Regions from separate parts of the Dyella soli genome, predicted to be linked through region 3. Evidence: riboswitches for the same ligand, from Rfam matches in the RefSeq annotation. Region 3 holds a riboswitch; each other region holds the start of a gene.
What was found. A riboswitch is a leader RNA that binds a small molecule or an ion and turns the genes downstream of it on or off. The one in region 3 is predicted to bind cobalamin.
Positions count from the first base shown of each region.

Region 1: it holds a riboswitch for cobalamin, as region 3 does, so the genes downstream of both, ACXU4B_RS17175 (ribonucleoside-diphosphate reductase subunit alpha) here and btuB (TonB-dependent vitamin B12 receptor) in region 3, are expected to answer to the same signal.
Region 2: it holds a riboswitch for cobalamin, as region 3 does, so the genes downstream of both, btuB (TonB-dependent vitamin B12 receptor) here and btuB (TonB-dependent vitamin B12 receptor) in region 3, are expected to answer to the same signal.

Region 1 covers NZ_JBTFFU010000004.1:167,500-177,039, forward strand. Annotated here, with positions in the region: gene ACXU4B_RS17155 (M13 family metallopeptidase) at 1-98, shown strand, start outside; gene ACXU4B_RS17160 (energy transducer TonB) at 261-1,076, shown strand; gene ACXU4B_RS17165 (cation:proton antiporter) at 1,145-2,398, opposite strand; gene ACXU4B_RS17170 (type 1 glutamine amidotransferase domain-containing protein) at 2,526-3,395, shown strand; cobalamin riboswitch at 3,516-3,730, shown strand; gene ACXU4B_RS17175 (ribonucleoside-diphosphate reductase subunit alpha) at 3,881-6,373, shown strand; gene ACXU4B_RS17180 (GIY-YIG nuclease family protein) at 6,454-6,750, opposite strand; gene ACXU4B_RS17185 (ribonucleotide-diphosphate reductase subunit beta) at 6,958-7,983, shown strand; gene ACXU4B_RS17190 (bacteriohemerythrin) at 8,032-8,502, opposite strand; gene ACXU4B_RS17195 (prohibitin family protein) at 8,663-9,532, opposite strand; gene ACXU4B_RS17200 (hypothetical protein) at 9,540-9,540, opposite strand, start outside.
Region 2 covers NZ_JBTFFU010000002.1:548,889-558,428, reverse strand. Annotated here, with positions in the region: gene cobO (cob(I)yrinic acid a,c-diamide adenosyltransferase) at 1-558, opposite strand, end outside; gene btuB (TonB-dependent vitamin B12 receptor) at 729-2,576, opposite strand; cobalamin riboswitch at 2,690-2,929, opposite strand; gene clpB (ATP-dependent chaperone ClpB) at 3,327-5,909, opposite strand; gene otsB (trehalose-phosphatase) at 6,164-6,907, shown strand; gene ACXU4B_RS12895 (glycoside hydrolase family 15 protein) at 6,879-8,690, shown strand; gene otsA (alpha,alpha-trehalose-phosphate synthase (UDP-forming)) at 8,687-9,540, shown strand, end outside.
Region 3 covers NZ_JBTFFU010000003.1:189,074-198,613, forward strand. Annotated here, with positions in the region: gene ACXU4B_RS15170 (efflux RND transporter permease subunit) at 1-1,177, opposite strand, end outside; gene ACXU4B_RS15175 (efflux RND transporter permease subunit) at 1,407-4,562, opposite strand; gene btuB (TonB-dependent vitamin B12 receptor) at 4,724-6,622, opposite strand; cobalamin riboswitch at 6,750-6,977, opposite strand; gene ACXU4B_RS15185 (hypothetical protein) at 7,060-7,503, opposite strand; gene ACXU4B_RS15190 (TIR domain-containing protein) at 7,583-9,540, opposite strand, start outside.

The DNA of each region.
Region 1 (9,540 bases), on a different contig from region 3:
GACCGGTGCGCAACATCGATGCCTGGTACCAGGCCTTCGGCGTGCAGGCCGGCGACAAGCTGTATCTCGCGCCGGAGCAGCGGGTGCGGATCTGGTGACGCGCGATGCCGGTGCCGGGTAACCGGCATCGGGCCGAACGTTGCGGTGGTGCCCGACCGGGCCGCACAGGTCCTGTCGGGTCGCCCAGGGCACCGCTACACTCCGCCAAACAGTCAGGGGGAAGGTCGATGCGTTCTTGGTGTCTTGCCGCAATCGCGGCCTTGGCGCTTGCCAGTCAGCCGGGCCACGCCGGTGCCGCCGACACGATGGCCGAAGCGAGCATGCTGGTCGAGGGTACGGCCGTCATCAATCCGGATGGCAGTGTCGCCAGCTACAAGCTCAAGCAGCAAGAAAAGCTGCCGCCACCTATCGTCGGCCTGATCGCGCAGGCATTGCCTGCGTGGAAATTCCAGTTCAGGACTCCACCGGCGGCGCCGGTGGAGGAAAACATGTCATTGCGCATCGTGGCGACCGACGCCGATCGCACGCACATGACCCTGCGCATTGCCAGCGCCCAGTTCGAGCAGGGAGCCCAGCCCGAGAACGAAATTCTCCGCTATGCCTCGCAGAAAAGACCTCTATATCCCCGGTTGTCACTCGACGGAAGGATGTCCGGCACGGTGTACGTGCTGGTGCTGGTGGACCGCGACGGCAAAGTGACGGAGGCCGCCGCCGAACAGGTAAACCTGCGCCGTTACACCGACAAAAGACTGATGGAGCTCTATCGGAAGGACCTTGCCAACGCAGCGCTCAAGGCCATCAGGCAATGGACCTTCCATGTGCCCACGGCCGGCAGTCAGGCGCAGGCGCCATCCTGGTATGGACGCGTGCCGGTCACGTTCTCCGTCAACAACATGGACCCAAACGACGGTTCGAAATACGGTACGTGGGAGATCTATGTCCGCGGGCCACGCGAAACCATTCCATGGCTGCAGGATCGCCGGCTGCTCGCCGAGGAGCCTGACGCCACGCCGGATGGTGCCCTCCACCAGCTCGACGGAGGCGCCAAGCTCCTCACGCCGCTGTCGCCCAACTGAGCCACGGATGCCGGCTGCCCGGGGTCGCACCAGGGCCACCGGATTTCCTCATCGGCGACGCCAGTGCTTCAACCCGTGCGTGGAAGGTCGGCGGCCTCGCGGCTCGCCTTCGCATGGAAAGCCGCCACCATCGGCGTCGTCATCATGGTGGTGACGATCGCCATCACCAGCAGGATGGTGAACATCGCGCTGTTGATGACGCCGGCATCGAGGCCGACCTTGATGACGATCAGCTCCATCATGCCGCGCGCATTCATCAGCGAGCCGATGGTGAGGCTGTCGCGCCAGTCCTGGCCCGCGATGCGGGCGCCGGCGGTGCCGCCCAGCAGCTTGCCGGCGACCGACACCGCCAGCACCAGCAGCAGCGCCACGCCGGCGCCGCCGGTCAGCAGGGTCGAACTGGTGCTCAGGCCCGCGAGCACGAAGAACACCGGCAGCAGCGCCGCCACGGTGACGCGCTCGACGCGGTCGATGAGTTTCTCCAGCAGGCGGTCGTCGCGCGGCAGGCAGGCGCCGAACAGGAACGCACCGAACACGGCATGCAGGTTGAGCCACTCGGTGATCGCCGCACAGCCGAACGCGCCCGCAAGCAGGAACGCGAGCACCGCGCCGTCCGCGTTGCCATCCGGCGCATGGCGCGCCAGCAGCCTGCCGCCTAGCGGTCGCAGCACGAACCAGGTCAGCGCGAGCAGCAGCACGAGGCCGATCATGGTGCGCCGGAACGGCGCCCAGTCACCGTGCGCGCTGATCAAGGCCACCACGAAGGCGAGCATGATCCAGGCCAGCACATCGGCCACGGCCGCCGCGGCGATGCCAAGGCGACCAGGCAGGCTGTCGGTGATGCCGCGCTCCTTCACGATGCGCGCCATCACCGGCAACGCGGTGATCGCGCAGGCCGTGGCGAAGAACATCGCAAAGCCCGGCAGGCTGATGCCAGGCGGCGCGTAGTCCGCATACAGCCAGGGCGCGATGGCCAGCGCGAGCGCGCCCGGAATCAGCATGGCCAGCCCGCCGATCCACATCGCGGGACGCAACAGGCCACCGTGCGCCTTGGCCGGCACGCGCAATTCCGCGCCCACCACCGCCATGAACAGCACCAGGCCCAGGGTGCTCAGGCTCTGCAGGTTGCCAAGGCTGTCCAGCGGGAACAGCCGCTGCTGCCAGCCGGGCGCGAGCGCGCCAAACACGAGCGGTCCCAGCGCGAGGCCGGCCAGCATCTCGCCCACCACCGCGGGCTGGCCGACGCGCCGCGCGATCGCGGCGATCAGTCGCGACACCACGATGATCACCAGCAGTTGGACGAGCAGCAGCGGATGGCCCATGGGCTTCTCGATGGATCGGGACGGCCGGACGGCCACGCCCGAGCTTGCCCTGTATACGCGGTGAGCTGCAACACGTGCCGACGACGCCATCCGCTAGCATGCGCCCACACCGGAGGACGCCTGTGCCATGGCCCACGTACTGATTCCCCTGCCCCACCAGGACTTCGACCCGAGCGAAGTCGCCGTGCCGTGGCGCATCCTGCTCGAGGCGGGGCATCGCGTGACGTTCGCCACGCCGGACGGCCGCGTGGCGAGCGCCGATCCCATCATGCTGAGTGGTGAAGGGCTGGACCCGTGGGGCTTCATGCCCGGTTTGCGCAAGCTGCGCCTGTTCGGCTTGATGCTGCGTGCGAATGCCGATGCACGGCGCGACCACGGCGCGCTGGTGAAGGATGTGGCGTTCAACGCGCCCATCGCCTGGGAGGCGATCGATGCGGGGCGCTTCGACGGCCTGCTGTTGCCGGGCGGGCATTGCGCGCGCGGCGTGCGCGCGTACCTGGAAAGCGAACAGCTGCAGCGCGTGACGGCTGCCTGCTTCGCCGACGACAAACCAGTGGCCGCGATCTGCCACGGCGTGGTGCTGGCCGCGCGCAGCCGTGGCGCTGACGGCCGTTCGGTGCTGCATGGTCGACGCACCACCGCGCTGACCTGGGCGTTGGAGCGATCCGCCTGGTCGCTCACGCGCGTCACCCGCTTCTGGGATCCCGACTACTACCGCACCTATCCGGACGGCGCGGGACAGCCGGCAGGCTACATGTCGGTGCAGCAGGAAGTGACCCGCGCGCTGGCCCGGCCCGCCGATTTCCTCGACGTGCCGCGCGATGCCCCGCACTACCGCCGCAAGACATCCGGCCTGGTACGCGACAGCGACGCCGACGACAGGCCGGCCTTCGTGGTGCGCGACGGCAATTACCTGTCCGCGCGCTGGCCAGGCGACGTGCATCGCTTCGCCGCCGAGTTCGCCCGGATGCTGGCCAAACCGGCGCCGGTGGCCTGAGCTCCGGGGCCGCCAAGAAATTTTCCTGCTCGGCCGGCAAGTCCCTGCCGGGACTCGGATAGAACCGCTTATCCACCGACCTATCCACAACTTGTTGGGTTGACCGGCTCGTTGGGGCCCGATATGTTGTGCCTCGTCGGTGCCACTCTCAGACCCACGGTCGGACTGGCTCAATAGGGAATCCGGTGAGAATCCGGGACTGCCCCGCAGCGGTAAGCGGAAACGAAAGCCATCAACGCACTGGCCCCCAGCGGCTGGGAAGCGGGAGCGAGTAGGCCGGGTCGCAAGACCCAAAGTCCGCGAGTCCGAAGACCTGCCGACACATTGCGGCCAGAACGCTGCAATGAATGGTGACGGCTTCCGCGGGGAGGCGCGTCGACGCGACGGGCGACTGCCCGGCCGCTCGACCGTCCGTGGCATCCGCATCGTTTCAGCCCTGCGCGCGGGAGCAGGCGGTTGATGACCACGCTTGGAGCGAAGTCGCCATGCAACCTATCGATACCACCTCGCGCGAACGTGATGACGATCGTGCGGACGCTACTGCTTTCCCCGCCGAGACCGCCGTGACCGAAGCCCCCCGTATGGATACGCCCTTCACGCTCACCCCGCCACACAGTCCCGGCCAGATGCGCGTGACCAAGCGCAACGGCCGCCAGGAAGTGGTGGACGTCAACAAGATCGTGCGCGCGGTGACCCGCAGCAGCGAAGGCCTGCACGGCGTCGATCCGCTGCGCGTGGCGCTGAAGACCATTGGCGGCCTGTACGACGGCGCCACCACCCAGGAACTGGACGAGCTGTCCATCCGCACCTCTGCCGCGCTCACCGCGGAAGAACCCGAGTACGGCCAGCTCGCCGCCCGCCTGCTGAGCGCGTACATCGACAAGGAAGTGAGCGGCCAGGAAATCCAGAGCTTCTCGCAGTCGATCGCGCGTGGCGCCGAGCTGGGCATCCTCAACGCGCGCCTGCGCGACTTCGTGACCACCAATGCGCGCAAGCTCAACGACGCGATCGATCCGCACGCCTCGCGCCGCTTCGAATACTTCGGCCTGCGCACGGTGTACGACCGCTACCTGTTGCGTCATCCGCAGCTGCGCAAGGTGATCGAGACGCCGCAGCACTTCTTCATGCGCATTGCCTGCGCGCTGGGCGGCAGCGAGATCGGCGAGACGCTGGAGCTGTATCGCCTGCTCTCCTCGCTGGAATACATCGCCAGCTCGCCCACGCTGTTCAACGCCGGCACCGCGCACGAACAGCTCAGCTCGTGCTTCCTGCTCGACTCGCCGGCCGATTCGCTGGAGTCGATCTACGAGAAGTACGGTGACGTGGCCAAGCTCAGCAAGTTCGCCGGCGGCATCGGCCTGGCCTACTCGCGCGTGCGTTCGCGCGGCTCGCTGATCAAGGGCACCAACGGCCATTCCAACGGCCTGGTGCCGTGGCTGAAGACGCTCGACGCCTCGGTCGCCGCGGTGAACCAGGGCGGCAAGCGCAAGGGCGCGGCCTGCGTGTACCTGGAGCCCTGGCACGCGGACATAGAGGAATTCCTCGAGCTGCGCGACAACACCGGTGACGAGGCGCGTCGCACCCACAACCTCAACCTGGCCAACTGGATCCCCGACGAATTCATGCGCCGGGTGGAGAGCGACGGCGACTGGTCGCTGTTCGATCCCAAGGTGGTACCGCACTTCGTCGACAGCTGGGGCGAGACGTTCGAGCGTGCCTATCGCGAGGCAGAAGCCAGCGGCATGGCAGTGAGGAAGGTGAAGGCGCGCGAGCTGTATGCCCGCATGCTGCGCACGCTGGCGCAGACCGGCAACGGCTGGATGACCTTCAAGGACCGCAGCAACGCCACCAGCAACCAGACGGCGAAGGCGGAAAACGTCATCCACCTGTCGAACCTGTGCACCGAGATCCTGGAAGTCACCAATGCCGACGAAACGGCGGTGTGCAACCTCGGTTCGGTGAACCTGTCGCGCCACGTGGTGGACGGCCGCTTCGACTTCGACAAGCTCGCCGCCACGGTGCGCACCGCCGTGCGTCAGCTCGATCGGGTGATCGACCTCAACTTCTACCCGATCGACACCGCCAGGACCGCCAACAGCAAGTGGCGCCCGGTCGGCCTGGGCGTGATGGGCCTGCAGGACGTGTTCTTCAAGCTACGCCTGCCGTTCGACTCGGCCGAGGCGCTGGCGCTGTCCACGCGCATCGCCGAGGAGGTCTATTTCAACGCGCTGTCGCAGTCGAGCGAACTGGCGATGGAGCATGGTGCGCATCCGGGCTTCGCCGAAAGCCGCGCCGCCAATGGCGAGTTGCAGTTCGACTACTGGTCCAACGCCAAGCCGAACGACCAGGCACGCTGGGACGCACTGCGCGAATCGATCAAAGCCAAGGGCCTGCGCAACTCGCTGCTGATCGCCATCGCGCCGACGGCCACCATCGCCTCGATCGCCGGCTGCTACGAATGCATCGAGCCGCAGGTGAGCAACCTGTTCAAGCGCGAAACGCTGTCGGGCGACTTCCTGGTGGTGAATCGCTACCTGGTCGAAGAGCTCAAGACGCTGGGCCTGTGGACGAGCGACATTCGCGACGCCATCAAGCTGGCCGAGGGTTCGATCCAGGGCATCGCGTCGATTCCCGAACGCCTGCGTAGCGTCTACCGCACCGTGTGGGAGCTGCCGCAGAAGGCCTTGATCGACCTGGGCGCCGCGCGCGGCGCTTATATCGACCAGAGCCAGTCGCTGAACCTGTTCATGGAAAACCCGAACATCGGCCAGCTGAGCTCCATGTACATGTACGCCTGGAAGTCGGGCATCAAGACCACCTACTACCTGCGCTCGCGCCCGGCCACCAAGATCACCAAGACCACGGTGTCGGCGGCCCCGGCAACGAAGGCAGCGCCGCCAGCGGCCGATCAGGAACAGGCGACCGCGGCGGTGTTCTGCTCGCTGGAGAATCCGGAGTACTGCGAGGCATGTCAGTAAGGCGTCCCCGTGAACGCGGGGATCCAGTGGCTTTTGCGTGACCGGAAGGCACTGGATTCCTGCTTTCGCAGGAATGACGGTCAAGAGTGGATGCCGTCGAAAAGATCGTTCCAGTAAGGATTGGACCTTTCTACAAGCTCAATTTTCCACGCGCGCATCCACTTCTTGATGGCTTTCTCGCGACGGATGGCCGACTCCATGGTTTCGTGCACTTCGTACCAGACCAATCTGTGGACGCGATAGCGATGGCTGAAACCCTCCACAACGCCATTTTGATGTTGCCAGACCCGGGCGACCAGGTTCGACGTCACGCCGGTGTACAAGCTACCGTTTCGACGGCTGGCCAGAATGTAGACGCAAGGTTGACGAATACGCAAAGGACGGGATCCAGATGGCTTACGCCCGAGCTTGCTCCCGGCCAAAACCCAACTCGATCGTCATCCCCGCGAAAGCGGGGATCCAGCGACTCTTTCCGACACGTTTCGGCGCATTGAGGGAAGCCGCTGGATTCCCGCTTTCGCGGGAATGACGTGCAAAAAGACAAATGCTCGGCGCTCAGGCGCGCGGCAACCACGAGGAACTTCATGTCCGCCGAAACCACCCGCAACCCGCACATCCTCGATCCCGGCTTCGAACTCACCCTGCGCCCGATGCGCTATCCCGAGTTCTACGAGATGTACCGCAACGCGATCAAGAACACCTGGACCGTCGAGGAGGTGGATTTCTCGCTGGACGTGACCGACCTCAAGTCGAAGATGTCGGATGCCGATCGCCATCTGATCCATCGGCTGGTGGCCTTCTTCGCCACCGGCGACACCATCGTGTCGAACAACCTGGTGCTCAACCTGTACCAGCACATCAACGCGCCGGAAGCGCGCATGTACCTGTCGCGCCAGTTGTTCGAGGAAGCGCTGCATGTGCAGTTCTACCTCACCCTGCTCGACACCTATATTCCCGACCCGACCGAGCGCAACAAGGCGTTTGACGCCATCGAGACGATTCCCTCGATCCGCCAGAAGGGCGAGTTCTGCTTCAAGTGGATCGACTCCATCCAGGGCCTGCAGCGCCTGCAGACGCGCGAGCATCGGCGCCAGTTCCTGCTCAACCTGATCTGCTTCGCGGCCTGCATCGAGGGCCTGTTCTTCTACGCGGCCTTTGCCTACGTGTACTTCCTGCGCTCGCGCGGCCTGCTGCATGGCCTGGCCTCGGGCACCAACTGGGTGTTCCGCGACGAGTCGGGCCATATGGCGTTCGCCTTCGACGTGGTGCGCACGGTACGTTCCGAGGAGCCGGACCTGTTCGACGACGAGATGCGCGCGCAGGTCGAGGCGATGCTGGAAGAGGCGATCGCCTGCGAAACCCAGTTCGCCGAGGACGTGCTTTCCGGTGGCGTGGCCGGCCTCTCGGCCACCGAGATGCGCCAGTACCTGGAGTACTGCGCCGACCAGCGCCTGGTGCAGCTGGACCTGCCGAAGAAATACGGCTCGAAGAATCCGTTCGACTTCATGGACCTGCAGGACGTGCAGGAAGTGACCAACTTCTTCGAACGTCGCGTCTCGGCCTACCAGGTGGGCGTGCAGGGCGAAGTGGCGTTCGACATGGCGTTCTGATCGTGGCCGGGGCGCGGCCTTGCGCTGCGCCCCGGTTCAGGCGGACCCCTAGCCCCTGGCGCCGAAGAACCGCCTGAGCGAGCGCGACAGCCAACCGCCCTCGTGCGCCTGCGCGCTGACGTCGCGCATGTGGTGGCGCACGGCGTCGACGATGGCCTTGTCGTCGTTGCGGATGTGGTTGAACAACCAGTGCGACAGCGTCTGCAACAACTCGTTGCTGATGTCCTCACCGGTGCGGAAGCGCAGGCGGTATTCCGAGACCCGCTTGACGAACACCTCGTGGACGCGCTTGTGCGCACGGGTGAACTCGTAGTCGGCGTCCTCCATCAGTGATTCTTCGAAGGCGAAGTGGGACAGCGTGTAGTCGACCAGTTCGTCGAGGATGTCGTTGAGTTCCTGACGGTCGCGGCGATCCATCGCATCGTGCAGATGGTTGATCATCTCGACGATGCGCCGGTGCTGGTTGTCGATGACCTTGATGCCGGTGTTGAGGTCGTCCTGCCAGGCCATATAGGGCATGTCGCACCCTCCGTTGTGCGTCGTTGCACCTATTGGCGGGCATGTCGAAGGTCAACCGGATGACATGCATCAAGCCCCCCGGCAGGCGTGCGCGATCGCGACACTACACCGCACACACGCGTGCGGCGGACGGCTGCACCCCGTCCGCCGCCGCCAGCGCTTACTTCGCCGGCGCCGTGCCGGCCAGGTTCACGAAGGGCAGCGCGCCGCCACCGTTGTAGGTCGGCAGGTGGCCGTCCCACTTCTCGATGGCCGACATCTGCAGCACGTTCGGGTTCTGGCGCAACGCGTCGCCCTTGAGTGCAATGGAGCGTGCCTCGGCTTCGGCGATGGTGATGCGCGCCTGCGCCTGGCCCTGCGCCTCGGCCTCCACCTTCTGCGCCTCGGCCTGCGCCTGCGCCACTTCGTTCTGGCGCTGTTCGGCCATCTGCGTGGCCTGGATCTTGGCGTTGATCGACTGCACGACGTTTTCCGGCAGGCGCAGTTCGCCGATCCAGTAGATCTTCTCCACGTCGATGCCTACGGCCGACACTTCCTCGCTCACGTCTCTCTGCACCGACTCGATCAGGCTGGCCTTGCCCTTGCCGTACACCGATTCGATGTCGAGGCTGGAGGCTTCCTTGACCAGGGCATCGCGGATCATGTTGCGCAGGTAGATGTCGGTGATCTCGTCGATGCCCTTGCGGTATTTCTGGAAGATCAGCGTGACCTTGGACGGATCGATGTGATACGTGATGCCCACGTCGGCATTCACCGTCAGGCCTTGCGCGGTCTGGAAGCTGATCGACTCGTCCACCGGGCGCCCTTCGGCGGCGGAGCGGGTGAAGGTGTAAGTCTGGGTAAAGGTGGGGAAGGTGTACATCTCGTAGCCCCAGCCCACCCAGTAACGGCCCGGCGGAAGTTCGTGCAGCGAACCCTTGTCATCGCCGTACATCTGGAACTTCACGCCGACATTGCCGGCGGGCACCTTGGAGCAGGCGGCCAGCAGCAGGACGGAAAGCATCGACAGCACGGTCAGTACGCGTTTCATGGCTTGAT
Region 2 (9,540 bases), on a different contig from region 3:
CGCCAGTGCCAGCAGCGCATCGGGCGCACCCCGCCCGGTGACCACGACATGCTGGGCGGGTGGTCGCGCGGCCAGTGCGTCGCACACCTGCGCCACTCCGACATAGCCCTTGACCAGCGCGATGTTGAGTTCGTCGAGCAACACGAAATCGTAGCGCGCGTCGGCCAGCATGCCGGCGGCCACCTGCCAGGCCGCCTGCGCCGCTCGGATGTCGCGCTCGCGGTCCTGGGTTTCCCAGGTGTAGCCCTCGCCCATCACGTGATAGTCGAGCTCGTCGGGAAAGCGCCGGAAGAACGCCTCCTCGCCCGTCGAAAAGCTGCCCTTGATGAACTGCACCACGCCGGCATGAAAACCATGGCCAAGCGACCGTGCCAGCATGCCGAAACCCGACGAACTCTTGCCCTTGCCGTTGCCCGTGTTCACCACCAGCACGCCTCGCTCGATGGTGGCGCGGGCGATCTTGCGGTCCACCAGTTCCTTCTTGCGCTGCATGCGCTCGCGATGCCGCTGCGCGGTCGCGTCGCCTTCGTCGCGTGGCTGGTCCGGCGTGTGGGTCATGCTCCAGCCTCCTCGGCGACGGGCACAGCGAATGTTGCCGTCATCAGCAGCACGAGGATCGTGGACAACAAGGCAAAACGGGGACCGGATCGTGCTTTCATCATGCGACTCCTGGCTCTGTGTCTCGGGTGGAGTGCGCCGGGCCGATCGAGCCGACCCGTCGCACACGCTTACTGCATCGGCTGATAACGAAGGGTCAGCATGACGTTGCGACCCGGCTGGTTGTAGTACCACGCGGTCTCATAGTCCTTGGCGAACGCGTTATTGAGTGCGAACTGCAGCTTCCAGTCGCGCGCGAACGCATAGGCGACGCGCAGGTCGGTGAGCGCATAGCCACCCAGCGGATGCGTGTTGGCCAGATCGTCATAGCGCCGGCCCGACACGTACCAGCTGCCACCGGCGCTGAAGGCGCCAAAGCTGCGGTCGACATCGACGCAGGCCATCTGGCGCGCGCGCCGCGGCAACAGGTTGCCGTCATAGCCGGCCGACTCGTCGCGCGGATCCAGCCAGGTTGCCGTGCCGGTCACCTGCCAGCCGACCAGCCGACCGCTCACCACCGCTTCCGCGCCGCGGATGCGGGCTTCTTCCACGTTGCCCGGCGCGCCGGTCGAGGCGTCGTAGGTGATCAGGTCGTCCACCTTGTTGCGGAACGCATTGAGCGACCAGTACCCCCAGCCATGGCTGCCACGCAGGCCGAGTTCGATGTTCTGCGAGGTTTCCGGCTTCAGGTCGGGATTGCCGTAGTACGGGTAGTACAGCTCATTGAAGGTCGGCGCCCGGAAGGCAGTGCCGTAGCTCGCGGTGACGCGCAGGGCTCGGGTGAAATCCCAGCCCCACAGCAGACTGCCGGTATTCCGGCCGCCAAACTGACTGTTGTCGTCGCGGCGCACGCTGGCCTGCAGCGACTGGCGGCCGAACACCTGCTGCCACTGTACGAACAGGCCGCGGTCGATGCGGCGGTCCTGCGCATAGCTGGTCGTGCTGTCCACGCCATCGCGTTGCCAGTCGTAGCCGGTGCTCAGCAGGCCGCCGCCAAGTCCGATATCCGCCTGCAGCGAACCGATGTCGCGATGCGTGTCGAACCGGTCCACGTAGACGCCGTGCAGATAGTCCTTGCTGAAGTCACCGCTGCTGCCGAAGCTCAGGCTAAGCGTGAAATCCTCGCGGGGACGGTAGTGCAGACGTCCGCCGACGACCTGTGTCGCGCTCTGGTCGGAATCGGTGTACGAGCCGTCATACCAGTTGTGGCCTTCACTGCGGAACAGCCGCATATCGGCATCCCAGTGTTCGTCGAAGCGATAGCCGCCCTGCGCGGTCAGCGCGTTGTTGCGGTAACCGTCATGGTCCGGCTGGTCGGCAAAACAGGCGGCACCGGCTTCGGCGGCGCCGACGCGGCAGGCATTGATCCCGTGCGTCTGCTCGTGCGACGCCTCCAAGGCATACCAGCCGTTGCCGTGCTGCCCGGCGATGCCGGCCGAACCTGCGAGATGGTCATAGCTGCCGACGCCCACGCTGAAGCTCGGCACGAAGGCGCCCTCGGGACGTCGCGTGAAAATCTGGATCACGCCGCCGATGGCCTCGGAGCCATAGAGGCTGGAGAACGGGCCGCGCACGATTTCGATGCGCTCGATCTGTTCGACTGGAATGTCCTGCAGCGCCGGCGTGCCGAGCGTGGCAGAGCCGATCTTGATGCCGTCGACCAGCACCAGCACGTGCTCGGACTCCGTGCCACGCAGGAACACGCTGGTTGCCTTGCCCGGACCGCCGTTGTTGGACAGCGCCATGCCCGGCGTACCGCGCAGCAAGTCGGCCAGCGAGGTGGGCTGCAGGCGCTCGATGTCGGCGCGATCGATCACGGTCACCGCCGACAGGGTCTGGTCCTGCGTCTGCGCCGTTCGCGTCGCGGTGACGACTACGCCGTTGAGGTCGGTGGCGGCGTCCGCAAAGACGGGAGAAAACACGCACAACAAGGCCGCCGACAACAAGCTTCGACGGACACCAAACGTCTGGATCAACACTGCATGGCTCCTTCTACCGCGCCTGCCCGCGCGGAATGCATGGAAGAAGACAGGCGGAAGGAGAGATGGCGGCCATGCCAGGGGCATGACATCCACGACATTGCCCACCGCATGCCTGGTCATGCCTCGAGGCCGGTCTCCGGGCTCGCGAACGAAGACATGGATGTCTTCCGGACCGACGCCTTCCCATGCACGTGGCACAGTGGCTTGATGTCGTCCCGGCGATCCCCGGGGGATCGCGGCTCGCCTACCGTTGCGGGGGCAGCTCCGGAATGGGCGCACAGGCGCTGCACCGGATTCCCGTTTCAACCACCGGCATACGGCCGGCGGTCACCTCAGGCGCAGGCATCGTAGCAGACCGGAATGATGCGGACGGTGGGTGTTGCTTAAGCCCCTCGCCCTTTGGCGACCCGAAGGGAGTCCCCGTGGGACCGGCACCTTCTCCCGGCGGGAGAAGGGTTCCTTCGATGAGCCTTGCCTTAGCCCCTCTCCCCTTGGGAGAGGGGTTGGGGTGAGGGTGCGGGGCTTGCGTAGCCTTCCAATCTCACGCTCCGCCCGAACCCTCATCCGCCTGCCGGCACCTTCTCCCGAGGGGAGAAGGGTTCCTTCAATGGGACTTGCCGTAACCCCTCTCCCTGCGGCGACCCGAAGGTAGTCCCTGTGGGAGAGAGGGGTTGGGGTGAGGGTACGGGGCTTGCGCAGCCTTGCACTAGCGCGAAACGAGCGCCCCGCATTCTCAACATCCCGCCATCACTGCTTGCGGAACGTCAGGTGCCCTTGCGCCGCCTCCACCACGATGGTGTCGCCCGGCGCGAAACGAGCTTCGAGGATCTCCCTGGCCAGCGGGTTCTCCAGCTGTTGCTGGATCGCCCGCTTGAGCGGACGCGCGCCATACACCGGATCGAAGCCCACATTGCCCAGCAGGTCGAGTGCCTTGTCGCCGATCTCCAGCTTCAGCTGGCGCTCGGCCAGGCGCTTCTCCAGATAGGCCAGCTGGATCTTCGCGATGGCGCGGATCTGGCCCTTGCCGAGCGGGCGGAACACCACCAGTTCGTCGAGGCGGTTGATGAACTCCGGCCGGAAGTGCGCCTGCACCACGCCCAGCACCGACGCCTTCATCTGCATGTAGTCGGCCTCGCTGTCGCCTGCCTGCTCCTGGATCATCTGCGAGCCGAGGTTGGAGGTCATCACGATGACGGTGTTGCGGAAATCCACCGTGCGGCCCTGGCCATCGGTGAGGCGACCGTCGTCGAGCACCTGAAGCAGGATGTTGAACACGTCCGGATGGGCCTTCTCCACTTCGTCCAGCAGGATCACGCTGTACGGACGGCGTCGCACGGCCTCGGTGAGATAGCCGCCTTCTTCATAACCGACGTACCCGGGGGGCGCGCCGATCAACCGGCTCACGGAGTGCTTCTCCATGAATTCGCTCATGTCGATGCGCACCATCGCATCCTGCGTGTCGAACAGGAACTCGGCCAGCGCCTTGCACAGTTCGGTCTTGCCCACGCCGGTGGGGCCAAGAAACAGGAATGAGCCGTAGGGCCGATTCGGATCGGACAGGCCGGCACGCGCACGACGGATCGCATCGGACACGGCACGCACGGCCTCTTCCTGCCCCACCACGCGCCGTTGCAGCGCGCCTTCCATGTGCAGCAGTTTTTCGCGCTCGCCCTCGAGCATCTTGCTGACCGGGATGCCGGTCCAGCGCGACACCACTTCGGCGATCTCCTCTTCGGTGACGCGGTCCTGCACCAGTTTGAAGTCCTGCTTCTCGGCGGCCTGCGCCGCGGCGAGCTGCTTTTCCAGCTCGGGCAGCTTGCCGTACTGGATCTCGCTCATCTTGGCGTAGTCCTGCCGGCGCTGCGCCGCCTCCAGTTCCAACCGCGCGGCTTCGATCTGCTCCTTCACCTTGGTCGCGCCCTGCAGCGCGGCCTTTTCGGACTTCCAGATCTCGTTGAGATCAGAGAACTCCCGCTCGAGCTTTTCGATGTCGGCCTCCAGGTCGGCCAGGCGTTTCTTCGAGGCGTCGTCGGTCTCCTTCTTCAGCATCTCGCGCTGGATCTTCAGCTGGATCAGGCGACGCTCGAGGCGATCGAGCTCTTCCGGCTTGGAATCGATTTCCATGCGGATGCGCGAGGCCGCCTCGTCCATCAGGTCGATGGCCTTGTCGGGCAGCTGGCGATCGGGGATGTAGCGGTTCGAAAGGGTGGCCGCGGCCACGATGGCCGGATCGGTGATTTCCACGCCGTGGTGCACGGCGTAGCGCTCCTTGAGGCCACGCAGGATGGCGATGGTGTCCTCCACGCTGGGCTCGCCCACGTAGACCTTCTGGAAGCGCCGCTCCAGCGCGGCATCCTTCTCGATGTACTTGCGGTATTCGTCCAGCGTGGTGGCGCCGATGCAATGCAGCTCGCCGCGCGCCAGCGCCGGCTTGAGCATGTTGCCCGCATCCATCGCGCCATCGGCCTTGCCGGCGCCGACCATGGTGTGAAGCTCGTCGATGAACAGGATGATCTGGCCCTCGTTCTTGGCCAGGTCGTTGAGCACGGCCTTGAGGCGCTCCTCGAATTCGCCGCGGAACTTCGCGCCGGCGATCAGCGCGCCCATGTCGAGCGCGAGCACGCGGCGGTCGCGCAGGCCTTCGGGCACCTCGCCCTTGACGATGCGCTGCGCGAGGCCTTCGACAATCGCGGTCTTGCCCACGCCGGGCTCGCCGATCAGCACCGGGTTGTTCTTGGTGCGACGCTGCAACACCTGGATCGTGCGGCGGATTTCCTCGTCGCGACCGATCACCGGGTCCAACTTGCCCGACTCCGCGCGTGCGGTGAGGTCGATGCAGTATTTTTCCAGCGCCTGGCGCTGCTCTTCGGCGTTCTCGCTCTGCACTTTCTCGCCGCCGCGCAGCTTGTCGATGGCCGCCTCGAGATTGGCCTTGTGAGCGCCCGCTGCCTTGAGCGCGGCGCCGAGCTCGCCCTTGTCGTCCAGTGCGGCCAGCACGAACAACTCGCTGGCGATGAACTGGTCGCCGCGCTGCTGGGCCAGCTTGTCGGTGAGATTGAGCAGGCGGGTCAGCTCGTTGCCGGCATGCACGTTGCCTTCCTGCCCGCTCACGCGCGGCAGCCGCTCGAGCAGTTCGCTCACGCGCTGGCGCAGTGCGGGCACGTTGACCTGTGCCTGCGTGAGCAGCGGCGCGGTCGAGCCGCCCTGCTGGTCGAGCAGCGCGGCCATCACATGCACCGGTTCGAGCATGTTGTGGTCGCGTCCGACCGCCATCGATTGCGCGTCTGCCAGCGCCTGCTGGAAGCGCGACGTCAGTTTGTCCATCCGCATGGGTGCCCCTCGTCAAAGCTGTTTGGCGGCCGGACCGCCACTGTACGTTCATGTGCGGACGCCTCGTCGCGATTCAAGCGCGACAGCGCCCGCATTCACACCGAACTTTCAGTTAGCAGACACCATCCAGAGCTTGCCTTCACATTTGCCTTGATAGGCTCGGTGACGTGCTATCGCCTGCCCCCGTTTCCACCATGTCCGCTCAACCGCCCCTTCCAGCGCCGCCCCTGCCTGGCGTCGGTGACCACTGGGCTATGTTCCTCGACGTGGACGGTACGCTGCTCGATTTCGCCAGCCGTCCCGAGCAGGTATGCGTCGACTCACGCCTGCGCGAGCTGCTTGATGACCTGCACGCCACGCTCGACGGCGCCCTCGCCCTGGTGAGCGGCCGCAGCCTGGACGACCTGGACGACCTGTTTGGCCATCCGCCGTGGGCCATGGCCGGACTGCACGGGCTCGAGTTGCGTGGCGCCGACGGCGGCTATCGCGGCGTGCATATCGGCGAGGCACGGCGGTCGCTGGTGCGCGACATCGCCAGCACGATTGCCGCCGGCCTGCCGGGCGTGCTGCTGGAAGACAAGGGCATTGCGGTCGCCCTGCACTGCCGTACCTCGCCGGAGCAGTTCGACGCCCTGCGCGAGAGCGTGCATGCGCTGCTGCCGCAGCTTGCCGGCTACGAGATGCAGCAGGGACATTACGTGATCGAACTCAAGCCAGAGGGCATGGACAAGGGCAAGGCCGTGGCCGACCTGCTGGGCCGCTGGCCATTCAGCGGCAGGCTGCCGGTTTATGTCGGCGACGACCTCACCGACGAACTTGGATTTGCCACCGCCAACCTGGAGCGCGGGCTGAGCGTCCGCATCGGGTCACGCGAACCGAGCCTGGCCCGGTTCTCGCTGCCTGCGCCCGCCGCCACGCGCGCCTGGCTGTTCCGCGTACTGCACGCACTCAAGCATGGAGCCCTCTCGCATGCCGATTCCCTCGGAGGAAGCGCGTGACACCCAGTCCAGCCTGGCGCTGGGTGTCATTGGCAACTGCAGTGTTGCCGTACTGATCGACCAACGCGGACGCATCGTGTGGGGCTGCCTGCCCCGCTTCGACGGGGACGCAAGCTTCTGCGCGCTGCTCTCGCCGCACCGCGAAGGCGGTGACTGGACGATCGAACTGGAGGACTGCGAGCGCGCCGAACAGCACTACATGCCCAATACGGCCGTGCTGGTGACGCGCCTGTACGACCGGCACGGCGCCGGCGTGGAAATCGTCGACTTCGTCCCCCGCTACCGCAGCAAGGGGCGCTTCTATCATCCCGTCCTGATCGCGCGACGCGTGCGTCCGATCGGCGGCGCACCCCGCATACGCGTATTGCTTCGGCCGCTGTGCGACTACGGCGCGCAGGCGCCGCAGACCACCTCGGGCAGCAATCACATCCGCTATCTGCTCAGCGGCGTCGTGCAGCGCCTGACCAGTGACGTGGCGGTGCCGATGATCGAGCGCGGGATCCCGTTCGGACTCGATCGTCCGGCCCATTTCGTGTTTGGCCCCGACGAGACGCTCGGCCACAGCCCGGCCGACTTCATCCACCACACGCTGGAACGCACGCTGGCCTACTGGCGCGAATGGGTGCGCTACCTCTCGGTGCCCTACGAGTGGCAGGAGGCGGTGATCCGCGCGGCGATCACGCTCAAGCTTTGCCAGTACGAGGCCACCGGCGCGATCGTCGCCGCGCTGACTACCTCGATTCCCGAATCGCCCGGCTCGGCGCGCAACTGGGACTATCGCTACTGCTGGCTGCGCGACGCCGCGTTCACCGTGCGCGCGCTCAACCGGCTCGGCGCGACGCGCAGCATGGAGGAATACATCCGCTACGTGTTCAACCTGGTGGCAGCCGACGGCGAGCACGAGATTGGCCCGGTCTTTGGCATCACCTTCGAGCGCGAACTGACCGAAACCCAGGTGGACGGCCTGGCCGGCTATCGCGGCATGGGCCCCGTGCGCGTGGGCAACGATGCCTGGCGGCAGCGGCAGAACGACTCCTACGGCTCGGTCGTGCTGGCATCGGCGCAACTGTTCTTCGACCGACGCCTGGAACACCCGGGTGATGCGCAGACTTTCCATCGCCTTGAACGCATCGGGCAGAAGGCACTGCGCATGGCCGAGCAGACCGACGCCGGCCTGTGGGAGTTCCGCGGGCGCGCCGCCGTGCACACCTACTCGGCGGCGATGTGCTGGGCCGCATGCGATCGCCTGGCGCATATCGCGACCGAGCTTGGCCTCGGTGACCGCGCGCGTTACTGGCACGATGAGGCGGTGGCCTTGCATGCGCGCATCGAGGCGCGCAGCTGGAACGACAGCCTGGGCCATTTCGTCGATGCCTACGACGGCCAACACCTCGATGCGAGCCTGCTGCTGCTCGCCGACATCGGCTTCATCGACAGCAAGGACCCGCGCTTCGTCGCCACCGTGGACGCCATCGGCAGCGCGCTGGGTCGCGGCGACTATCTGTTCCGCTATATCGCCCCGGACGATTTCGGCGCACCCGAGACCAGCTTCAACATCTGCACCTTCTGGTACATCGAGGCGCTTGCCGCCACCGGTCGCAAGGAGCGCGCCCGGGCCATGTTCGAGCACATGCTGGCGCAGCGGAATCCGCTGGGCCTGCTCTCGGAAGACATCGCGCCCGGCACCGGCGAGCACTGGGGCAATTTCCCGCAGACCTATTCCCTGGTGGGCCTGGTCCAGGCGGCCATGCGCCTGTCGCGACGCTGGGAAGACGCATTGTGACGGTGGCGAGCCACGCCGGCCCGAGCCGCCTCGTCGTGGTGTCCAACCGGGTGGCGCTGCCGGAACAGACGGCCACCGGCGGACTGGCGTCGGCCATTGGCGCGGCGCTGCAGGAGCGCGGCGGACTGTGGTTCGGCTGGAGCGGCGAGGTGGCGCGGCAGACGGCCTCGGAAGTGCACCGGCAGCAGGACGGCAGGGTCGAGTACGCGACCATCGACCTCTCGCGCCGCGATCACGACGATTTCTACGACGGTTTCGCCAACCGCACTTTGTGGCCACTGCTGCACTACCGGCCCGACCTGGTCGACTACAACCGCAAGCACCTGGCCGGCTACCTGCGCGTCAACAACCTGTTCGCCGACCAGTTGATGTCGCTGATCGGTCCGCACGACCTGGTGTGGGTCAACGACTATCACCTGATCCCGCTGGCGGCCCTGCTGCGCGAACGCGGGGTGGGCAATCGCATTGGCTTTTTCCTGCATACGCCGCTGCCAGCGGCGGGACTGCTGATTGCCTTGCCGCGCCACGGCGAGCTGCTCGAAACGCTGGCCAGCTATGACCTGATCGGCTTGCATACGCCACGCGACCGGCGCGCGCTGGAGGAGTACTTCCTGTACGAGGCCGGCGCGACGATGCGGCACGACGGGCGCCTGCACACCCGCGGCGGACGCAGCTTCCGCGCCGAAGCGTTTCCCATCGGCATCGACACCCGCCAGGTGGCGGCCGAGGGCAACCGCGCCGACGAGCACGAGGAAATCCACCAGCTGCGCCAGAGCCTGGAAGGCCGGGCGCTGATCATCGGGGTGGACCGGCTCGATTATTCCAAGGGCCTACCGGAACGCTTCCACGC
Region 3 (9,540 bases):
GCACCAGCGCCACCAGCGACAGCGTGTTGAGCGTATAGCCCAGGGCCAGCATCACCACGAAGGCGCCGGCCAGCGACAGTGGCACGCTGAGCGTGGCAATCAGCGTGGGGCGCAGGCGGCGCAGGAACACCAGCATCACCAGCACCACCATCACCACGCTGATCATCAGCGCGATCTGCACTTCGTGCAGGGCGGACTTGGTGGTCTGGGTGAGGTCGAAGATCGGCGTGATCTGCACGTCCGCCGGCATCCACTGGCGGAATTCAGGCAGGCGCGCGCGGATTTCCTCCACCGTGGCCACGGCATTCGCCTCGGGGCGCTTGCTGATCTGCATCGCCACGGTGGTGCTGTCGTTGAACCACGCGCCCTGGTAGATATCCTGCTGGCCGCTGGTGACCCTGGCCACGTCCGACAGGCGCACCGGCGCGCCGTTGCGCTGGGCGATCAGCAGGTTGCCAAAATCCTGCGCCTCGCGCAGGCCGTCGTTGGCGGTCACCGTCATCTGCGTGCGACCGTCGGTGAGCACGCCTTGCGGGGACGTGACATTGGCGGCGGTCAGCGCGTTGCTCACATCGTTGGCGGTCAGGCCCTTGGCGGCCAGCGCATTGACATCCAGCTCCACGCGCACGGCGTGCGGGGTGCCGCCGAACACCTGCACCTGCGCCACGCCGGGAATCTGCGCGATGGCGGGCTTCAGCAGCGTGTCGGTGAGGTCATAGAGCTTGTCCGGCGGCAGGCCGGTGGAGGTGAGCGACACCAGCAGCACCGGAATCTGCGACGTATCGAACTTGAAATACTGCGGTGGCGAGGGCATCACCGGCAGGTCGGCCTGCGCTGCGTTGATCGCCGCCTGCACGTCGCGCGCGGCCTTGTCCGCGGTGCGGCTGAAATTGAAGCGGATCTGCACGGCCGCCGCGCCTTCGGTGGCGTTGCCGTACATGTCGTCGATGCCGGGGATGCGGGCGAGATGGCGTTCCAGTGGCGCCAGCACCGTGGTCGCCATGGTCTGCGCACTGGCCCCTGGCATCGACGCGGTGATGTAGACGCCAGGGAATTCCAGCGACGGCAACGCCGCCACGCCCAGCAGGCGATAGGCGAACAGGCCGGCCAGCAGCAGGCCCAGGGCCAGCAGCGAGGTGCCCACGGGACGGCGGATCAGGGGGGCGAAGATATTCACGTGGTTTCCATACCGGTAAGAGGCTGCGCTCGCTGCTTGCCGCCGCGGCGGCCGCGGGGCGCATGGGTCGCGCGTTCACGCGCGGAGCGGGCGAAAGGCGCAGTCATGTGCACTTTATGCCCTCAATGACCCGCTGCGCGAATGTGCCTGAAGTCGCTCCATGCCGAAAGACAGGGGCTGCTGCGGCCACACGCACCCTCGTGGCGACGCGACGAAGCTTGCGGTGCGCTTACCCCGCTGCCGTCTGCGCCTTCAGCGCGCGCTTCGCTTCGCGACGCGCCTTGCGCGCGGCCTTGTGCAGCTTGCGGTCGTAGTTCCACAGATAGATCGCCGGCGTGCTCAGCAATGTCAGCAGCTGTGAGACCAGCAGGCCGCCCACGATGGCCACGCCCAGCGGTTGGCGCAGTTCCGAGCCGATGCCGAAGCCGATGGCCAGCGGCAGGGCCGCGCCCATCGCCACCAGCGTGGTCATGGTGATCGGGCGGAAGCGCACCAGCGCCGCCTCGCGGATCGCTTCCGGGGGAGACCGGCCGTGTTCGCGCTGGGCGACGAGGGCAAAGTCCACCATCAGGATCGCGTTCTTTTTCACGATGCCGATCAGCATCAGGATCGCGATGATCGCCATCAGCGACAGCGACATGCCGGTCGCCAGCATGGCCAGGAACGCCCCGGCACCCGCCGCCGGCAGCGTGGAAAGGATGGTCAGCGGGTGGCCGAGGCTCTCGTAGAGCATGCCCAGCACGATGTACATGGCCAGGATCGAACCGATCAGCAGTTCGTTGGCGTTGGACTTGGTTTCCTGCAGGCGCTGGCTGTCGCCCGTATAGCCCAGCTGCACCCCCGCCGGCAGGCGCGCCTCGGCGACCATCTGCTCGATCAGCGCCATCGCCTTGTCCTGCGGCATGCCTGGCTCGACGTTGTAATAGATCTGCGCCGCTTCCAGCTGGTTGGTGTGGATCACGAACGACGGCGTCACGTTGGGGGCGATATGCGCCACCGCCGACAGCGGCACCATGTTGCCCTGCTCGCCGCGCACATAGGTGTTGAGCAGGGTGTCGGGACCGAGCGAGCGCCCGGCCGACGACGTCAGCACGACCCAGTACTGGTTGATGTCCGAATAGATGATCGATACCTGGCGCTGGCCGAAGGCGTTGTACAGCGCCGAGTCGACCAGGCCCATGTTCAGGTGCAGGCGGCTGGCGGCCGCGCGGTCCACCGTCAGCATCTGCTGCTTGTCGATGCTGTCGTAGTCGCTGCTGACGTCGTGGAATTCCTTGCGCTGGCGCAGCAGCTGGGTGACCTTGAACGCCCACGGCTGCAGGTCGATGTTGTCGCTGCTGATGAGCTGGAAGCTCTGGCTGCCGCGGTTGCTGTCGCTGTTGTCGTTGAAGAAGCCGATCGAATTGAGCGAGACGCGCAACTCGGCCAGCTTCTCGTAAGTCGTGGACAGGCGCTTGATCACGTCCTTGATGCGCTCGGGCCGCTCGCCCGGCCCCGAGCCGCGCGGCTTGAGGTCCACGAACATGGTGGCCTGGTTGCCCACCGCGCCACCGGCGTTGTCGCTGCCGAGAAAGGTGGTGACGTCGAGCACCGCCGGATCGGCCTTCATGATCGCCGCCGCGCGCTGCGCGCGCGCGGCCATCAGGGTCGGCGAGATATTCGCGTCCGCACGCACGTCGCCCTGGATCATGCCGATGTCTTCCGGCGGCATGAAATTGAAGCCGTACAGCTTCACCACCGCCGTGGCCATGGCGAAGGTAAGCGCCAGCAGGATGAGTGGCTGCCAGCGCATCAGCCGGCGATGCGCCATGGCCCAGTCGAGCGCGCGCTCATAAATGCGGTGCAGGCTGCGATCGAAGCGTTCGAGCGCGCGTTCCAGGCGACCGGGCTCGCGTCCGCCCGCATGCGCCAGTTTCAGGTAGCGGCCGCACAGCGCGGGCGTCAGCGTCAACGACACCACGGCCGAGATCACCACGGCGGCGGTCAGCGTCACCGAGAACTCGCGCAGCAAGGTGGTGAATTCGTTGTTGCCGAACAGCAGCGGCGCGAACACGGCGATCAGCGACAGCGTGATCGAGACGACGGTGAAGCCGATCTCCTTCACGCCGTCCAGGGCGGCGGGCAGGGGTTCCTCGCCCTGCTCCATGTGGCGCACGATGTTCTCGATCACCACGATGGCATCGTCCACCACGAAGCCGATGCACAGCACCAGCGCCACCAGCGACAACGTGTTGAGCGTGTAGCCGAGCGACCACATGACCGTGAAGGCACCGGCCAGCGACAGCGGCACGCTGAGCATGGCAATGAGGGTCGGACCGATCCGCCGCAGGAATACCAGCATCACCAGCGCCACCATCACCACGCTGAGCATCAGCGCCACCTGCACTTCGTGCAGCGCAGACTTGGTGGTCTGGGTGAGGTCGAAGATCGGCGTGATCTGCAGGTCGGCCGGCAGCCATGCGCGCATCTGTGGCAGCTTGGCGCGCACCGCATCGGCCGTCGCCACCGCGTTGGCCTCCGGGCGCTTGCTGATGCGGATCGCCACCGAGCGCTGGTTGTTGAACCACGCGGCCTGGAATTCGTCCTGCTGGCCGTTGGCCACGTGCGCCACGTCCGACAGGCGCACCGGCGCGCCATTGCGCGTGGCGATCAACAGGCGGGCGAATTCGGCGGGGGTGTGCAGCGAATCGCTGGCACTGACCGTCATCTGGATGCGGCCATTGTTGAGCGTGCCCTGCGGCGACGTCACATTGGCCGCGCGCAGCGCATTGGCGACGTCGTTGGCGGTCAGTCCCTTGGACGCCAGCGCCTGCGTGTCCAGTTCCACGCGTACCGCGCGGGGGCGGCCACCGATGACGCGCACCTGCGCCACGCCGGGAATCTGCGAAATCGCCGGGTTGATCAGGGTATCGGCGAGGTCGAACAGCTTGTCCGGCGGCAAGGTGTGCGAGGTGAGCGAAAGCAGCAGCACCGGGATGTTCGCCGTGTTGAACTTGAAGTACCGCGGCGGGATGGTCATGCTCGACGGCAGGTCGGCCATGCTCGCGTTGATCGCCGCCTGCACGTCGCGCGCGAGCTTGTCGGTGCTGTTGCCGAAGTTGAACAGCAGGCGGATCGAACTGGAGCCGTCGTTGCTCTCCGAATGCATCTCCTTGATGCCCGGAATGCGGCCCAGGTGCCGTTCCAGCGGGGCCGCCACGGTGGAGGCCATGGTCTGCGCATTGGCGCCCGGCACCTCCACGTAGACCACCATGCCGGGGAACTCGAGCGAAGGCAGCGCCGCCACGCCCAGCAGCAGGTACGCCCACAGCCCGGCCAGGGCAAGCCCCATCGCCAGCACCGAAGTGCCGATCGGGCGGCGTATGAAGGGCGCGAACAGGTTCACCGGTATCCGGACCGCCGTTGTTGGCACCAAAAGGGTCGCTGCCGGCCGCCGTGACGACGGCAAGGCAGCGACCACCCGGCACTTTATGCCCCTAAAGGGACGCCGGCGAATGTGCCGTTAGTCGGTGACGCTCCCTCCCTGGAACGCCATCGCGACCGGCGTCAGCGCGTCGACGGGCTGTAACGCAGGGTCAGGAACCAGGTACGGCCGGGCTGGTTGAAGTAATAGGCCGTCTCGTAATGGCGATCGAAGGCATTGGCCAGCTTCGCCTCGACGCGCCAGTCCGGCAGGAACGCGTAGCTGGCGCGCAGGTCGGTGGTGGCGTAGCCGGCCAGGCGATGCTGGTTGGCCAGGTCGTCGTAAGCCTTGCCCGAAACGAACCACGTCGCGCCAAGGCCGAAGGCCTGGAACTGGCGATCCACGTCGACGCGTGCGGTCTGCTCCGGCCGGCGCGGCAGCAGCTTGTCGTTGTTCACGTCGTCACGGTTCTCCGGCTTCTGCAGGGTGAGGTAGCCCTGCACCTGCCAGCCAGCGAGACTCGCGCCGAGCTGGCCTTCCAGGCCGCGGATGCGTGCCTTGCTGATGTTCTGCGGCACGAAGTTCGGGTCCAGCGCGATCAGCTGGTCGATCTGGGTCTGGTAGGCGTTGACCGCCCAGTTCCAGGCGCCCTGCTTCTGGCTCAGGCCCAGCTCGCCCGAGCGCGATTTTTCCGGCCGGAGATTGGGGTTACCCAGGCCGAACGGGTAGTAGATGTCGTTGAAGGTCGGCGCATGGAACGCCGTACCGTAGCTCGCCGACAGGCGCAGGTCGTGATCGAAGGCGTAGCCCCACGCGGCCGAGCCCGTGGCGTGATTGCCGAACTGGTCGTTGTGGTCGTGGCGCGCCGCCAGCTGCACTTCGTTGCGGCCGAAGGTGCCCATGTACTGGGCGAACACGCCGGTGTCCTGGCGCGAACTCTTCAGGTAACCGGTATCGCTGTCGATGTGCTCCTGCTGGTAGTCGACGCCGGCGGTGAGCAGCTGGTTGGTCGCCAGCGTGATGTCGTTCTGCCACGAGGCCTGGTTGCGGCGCGAATTGGCGAAGCCCACCGGCGTGCGCGGGTAATACGTCTGCACGCCGGCGAAGATATCGTCGTAGGTGCCCTGGTAGTACGTGGCTGCATCGTCGCGGCTCTGGCCGGCGCTGAGGGTGACCTTCCAGGCGTCGAGCGGGGTGAAGGCCAGGCGCGCACCGGCGACTTCCTGCTGGTTCACGGCCTGGTTGCCGCCATAGGGGCTGCCGTCGTATTCGACGAAGTTCTTGCTGCGCAGCCACGTAGCCGACAGTTCGGTGCCGTTGTCCCAGCGATAGCCGCCGTTGGCCATGCCGTTCCAGTTGCGGTACGCGTCGTGGTCCGGTTCGTCGGCGAAGCAGCCCGCGCCCGCTTCGGCCGCGCCCACGCGACAGGCATTGATGCCGCTGGTGTACTGGCCGCCCAGGCCCACGTTGAACCAGGCATGCGAATCGCCGCCGCTGAGCCCGGCGTGGCCGTCCATGTAGCTGCGGCTGCCGGCCGACGCGCTGAGCGACGGCGACAGCGCGCCGTCCTGCTGGCCGTGGCGGGTGAAGATCTGGATCACGCCGCCGATGGCATCGGCGCCGTACAGGCTCGAGCGCGGGCCGCGCACGACCTCGATGCGCTCGATCTGGTCCACCGGGATCTGCTCGAAGGCCGGCAGGCCCGCGCCCACGGCGCCGATGCGGATGCCGTCGATCAGCACCAGCACGTGGGTGGAATTGGTGCCGCGCAGGAACATCGAGCTTTGCTCGCCCATGCCGCCGGCCTGCGAAAACGCCACGCCGGGCAGGCCCACCAGCAGGTCGCGCACGGATGCCGGCTGCAGCCGTTCGATATCCGTGCGCGTGATCACCGTGACCGATGACAGTGCCTCGTCGGTGGTGATCGCCGTGCGGGTGGCGGTGACAATGACCGTGGACAGCGACTTCGCCGCATCGGTTTCAGCGGCCTGGACGGCCATCGTGCACGACAGCAGCGCGGCTGCCAGCAGAGTCTTCTTCATGCGTGTTCCTTCGGGCGCGCACCCTCGCGCGTCCCCTGGTGATGGGACGGCGGCCACACGTGGAGAGCGGAACGACGGCAGGCAAACACGCGCCATGACACGAAGTCCGGCCTCGCCCACCGCGAGCCAACCGTTACGTGTCCGGGCCGGTCTCCGGGCTTGCGGGTGGCATGCATTGCTGCATGCACCGTCGGGCGCCTTCCCGTGCCCTTGGCACAGTGGCATTTCGCCCTCGGGTGGATCACTCGCCTACCGTTGCGGGGGCAGCGCCGGCTTGGGCTGCAGCTGCAGCGCACCGGCTTCCCGTTTCATTCCGGGCAAAGAGCCCCGGAACACCCAAACGGGCGCGATTCTAGTGGCCAGGCAGGGGCCCGGCAATGCACGCCGCCGTTGCGCCCCGCCCGCGCCCGGCGTGGCGCGCGGGCGGCCGGCGCCGGTCAGGTGTTCTTGATGGTCGGATTGGGGCTGCTCGCCTTGCCGCAGGCGTAGGTCAGGGGCACGCCGTAGACCTTGTCGCCGAAGCGCGCGAACAGCTGGTAGTGCCAGGTGCCTTCGCTGCTCTTGTCGTGGTGATGGTTGTGGATGGTCAGCGTGTCCTTGCCGATGCGCTGGAGCTTGTGGAAGATCTTTTCGCTCGGCGTTTTCATCAGCCACAGGAAGCCCGGGGTTTCTTCGTCGTCCAGGGCGCAGAATTCACCGCCCGCCGCGTTGCCGGCGAGGGTCCAGGTGATCGTATGCGCATGATCAGTATTGGCGACCTTGTCGAAGGCGTGGTGGTGGCCACCCTTGTTGATCACGAGCAGGTTCAGGTCGTCGCCGTCGCGTAGGTCGTGCTCCAGCTCGACTTTCAGTTCGAGGTGGTCTGCGCTGTCGTTCTTCATGGTGAACTCCTGTCGCTGAGAGGTGGGTTCCTGTTGCCGCTTGAGGCCTGGTTTTCCCCTGGCTTCGGATCAGGGCGGATCAGTGGCGGCCACTGCCGTTGGCCGCGAGCAGCTGCTTCTGGAAGGCTGCGTTGACCGGATAGGCGATGCGCTCGCGATTGAGCACGGCGAGCAGCCCGGCGTCGCGATAACCGCTGCTCCACAGCTGCTGGATCAGCGGTTGCGCGTCGGCCCTTGCACCCAGGGCCAGCAGCGCCTCGACCTGCAGGGCCACGAGGCGTGGATCGCCCTGTCCGCTCGGCTGGGCCTGCGCTTCGGCCACCATCGCGCGACGCAACTGCCTGGCGGTGTTCGGATCGGTGCTGATGCGCGCCAGCAGCAGTTGCGCGGCCATCGTGGCGAGCAGGTTGGCGCGATCGTGGGGCTGGTGCTCGAGCAGGCGGTCGAGCGTGCCCAGTGCCGCCAGCAACTGGGACCGGGCCAGCGCCAGCCTGCCGTCGGCGAGGGCCTGGGCCGCCTGTTCCGTGCGTGCCTCGGCCAGTTCGCGCTGCAGTCCGATGTCGGTCGGGCTCTCCCCCACCAGCGCGGTGAGGGTCGACAACGAGGATTCGATCAGCGCGCGTGCTCCGGCCTGGTCGCCGTTGAGGCGCTTCAGCCGCGCCAGTTGCTGCGCATAGTGGGCGAAATCCTCCTGGAAGCTGCTGTTGTGCGGGTTGTCGCGCACCAGCCCGGCGGCGAGGTCGACCGCCTGTTGCAGGTGGCGCATGCCGAGCTCGTCCGCGCCCGCCAGCGCCAGCGTGCGCCCCAGGATGGCGCGTACCGTGAGCATGGCGTCGCGCTGGCTGATGTCCTTGGGGTCGCGCGCCGCCAGTTCCGCTTCGATCGCATCGTCGGCGCTGTATTCGGCGATGGCGGTGCCCAGGTCGCCGTGCAGCAGGGCGAGCTTGCCGAGGTTGTTGTGGGCGCCGCCGAGCTCGACCGCCCACTCCGGCCGCCGGGGGTCGGCGGCAACGAGCTGGCGCGAGAGTTCGAGCGCGCTCTGGTACGGGGCCCTGGCCTCATCGAGTCGTCCGTGCGCTTCGAGCACGTGGCCGAGATTGTTGTCCAGCATCTCGAGTTCGAACTTCAGCACGAGGTCGTGCGGGGCATGGGGTTGCGCGCGCAGCAGCACGTCCCTGGCCTCGTCGAAGCTGTGCTGTGCCGCATCGAGCTGCCCCTGGAACCAATGGGTGGTGCCGATGAAGGCCAGCGCGCGGGCATATTGCAGCTGCCTGGCCATGTCGGTCGGTGCTTCCCTGGCCAGCCGGGCGCTGAGTATCGAGGCAGCCTGGTACGCGGCCATCGCTTCGGGCAGGTGACCCTGGTCCTGGCGCACGCTGCCGATCTTCTCCAGCGCCTTGGCGCGCTGGGCGAGCGCCTGGTCGGTGACATCCTTGGTCGGCAGGGAGGCGAAATACGACATCGCCTTGTCGTTCACCGATTCCATGATGTCGAGGCGCTCGACCTGGTGGAGCTTGTCGTAGAGGTCGCCGAGCATGAAGCCGACCAGGTCCTCGGCCTGCTTCTGCCTGCGCTCGGCGTCGTTGCGCGCCACCTCGGCATCGACGCGCGCCACCACCGCGGCATGGCGCGCAAACATCGCCGCGATGGCCAGCGTGGTGGTCACCGCCGTGACGAACAAGGCCAGCGCCGTGATCGCGGTGAGGCGGCGGTTGCGCCGCTGCAGTTCGCGCTGCCTGAGGCTGTCGAAGCCGATGTCGAGCATGCCTGCAATCAGCTTGAGCTTGGCCTTGCCGCGGCCGTCCTTGCCCTCGCGCGCGTCCGCGGCGATCGGCTCCGTACGCTCGGTGCCCAGCTGGCCGTCGGCATCCACCCGGAAGCGCAGCGCCGGTGCCAGGCATTCCTCCTCCTCGCGTCCCGGGCATTCCGCCGCATGCGGCTCGCCGTCGACGATCAGGCAGAAGATGTGCTCGCTGCGCCCCATCCGCTTGAACGAGAGGACCTCCTGTTCGACCCAGCGCGAGCTGGCCGAGCGCG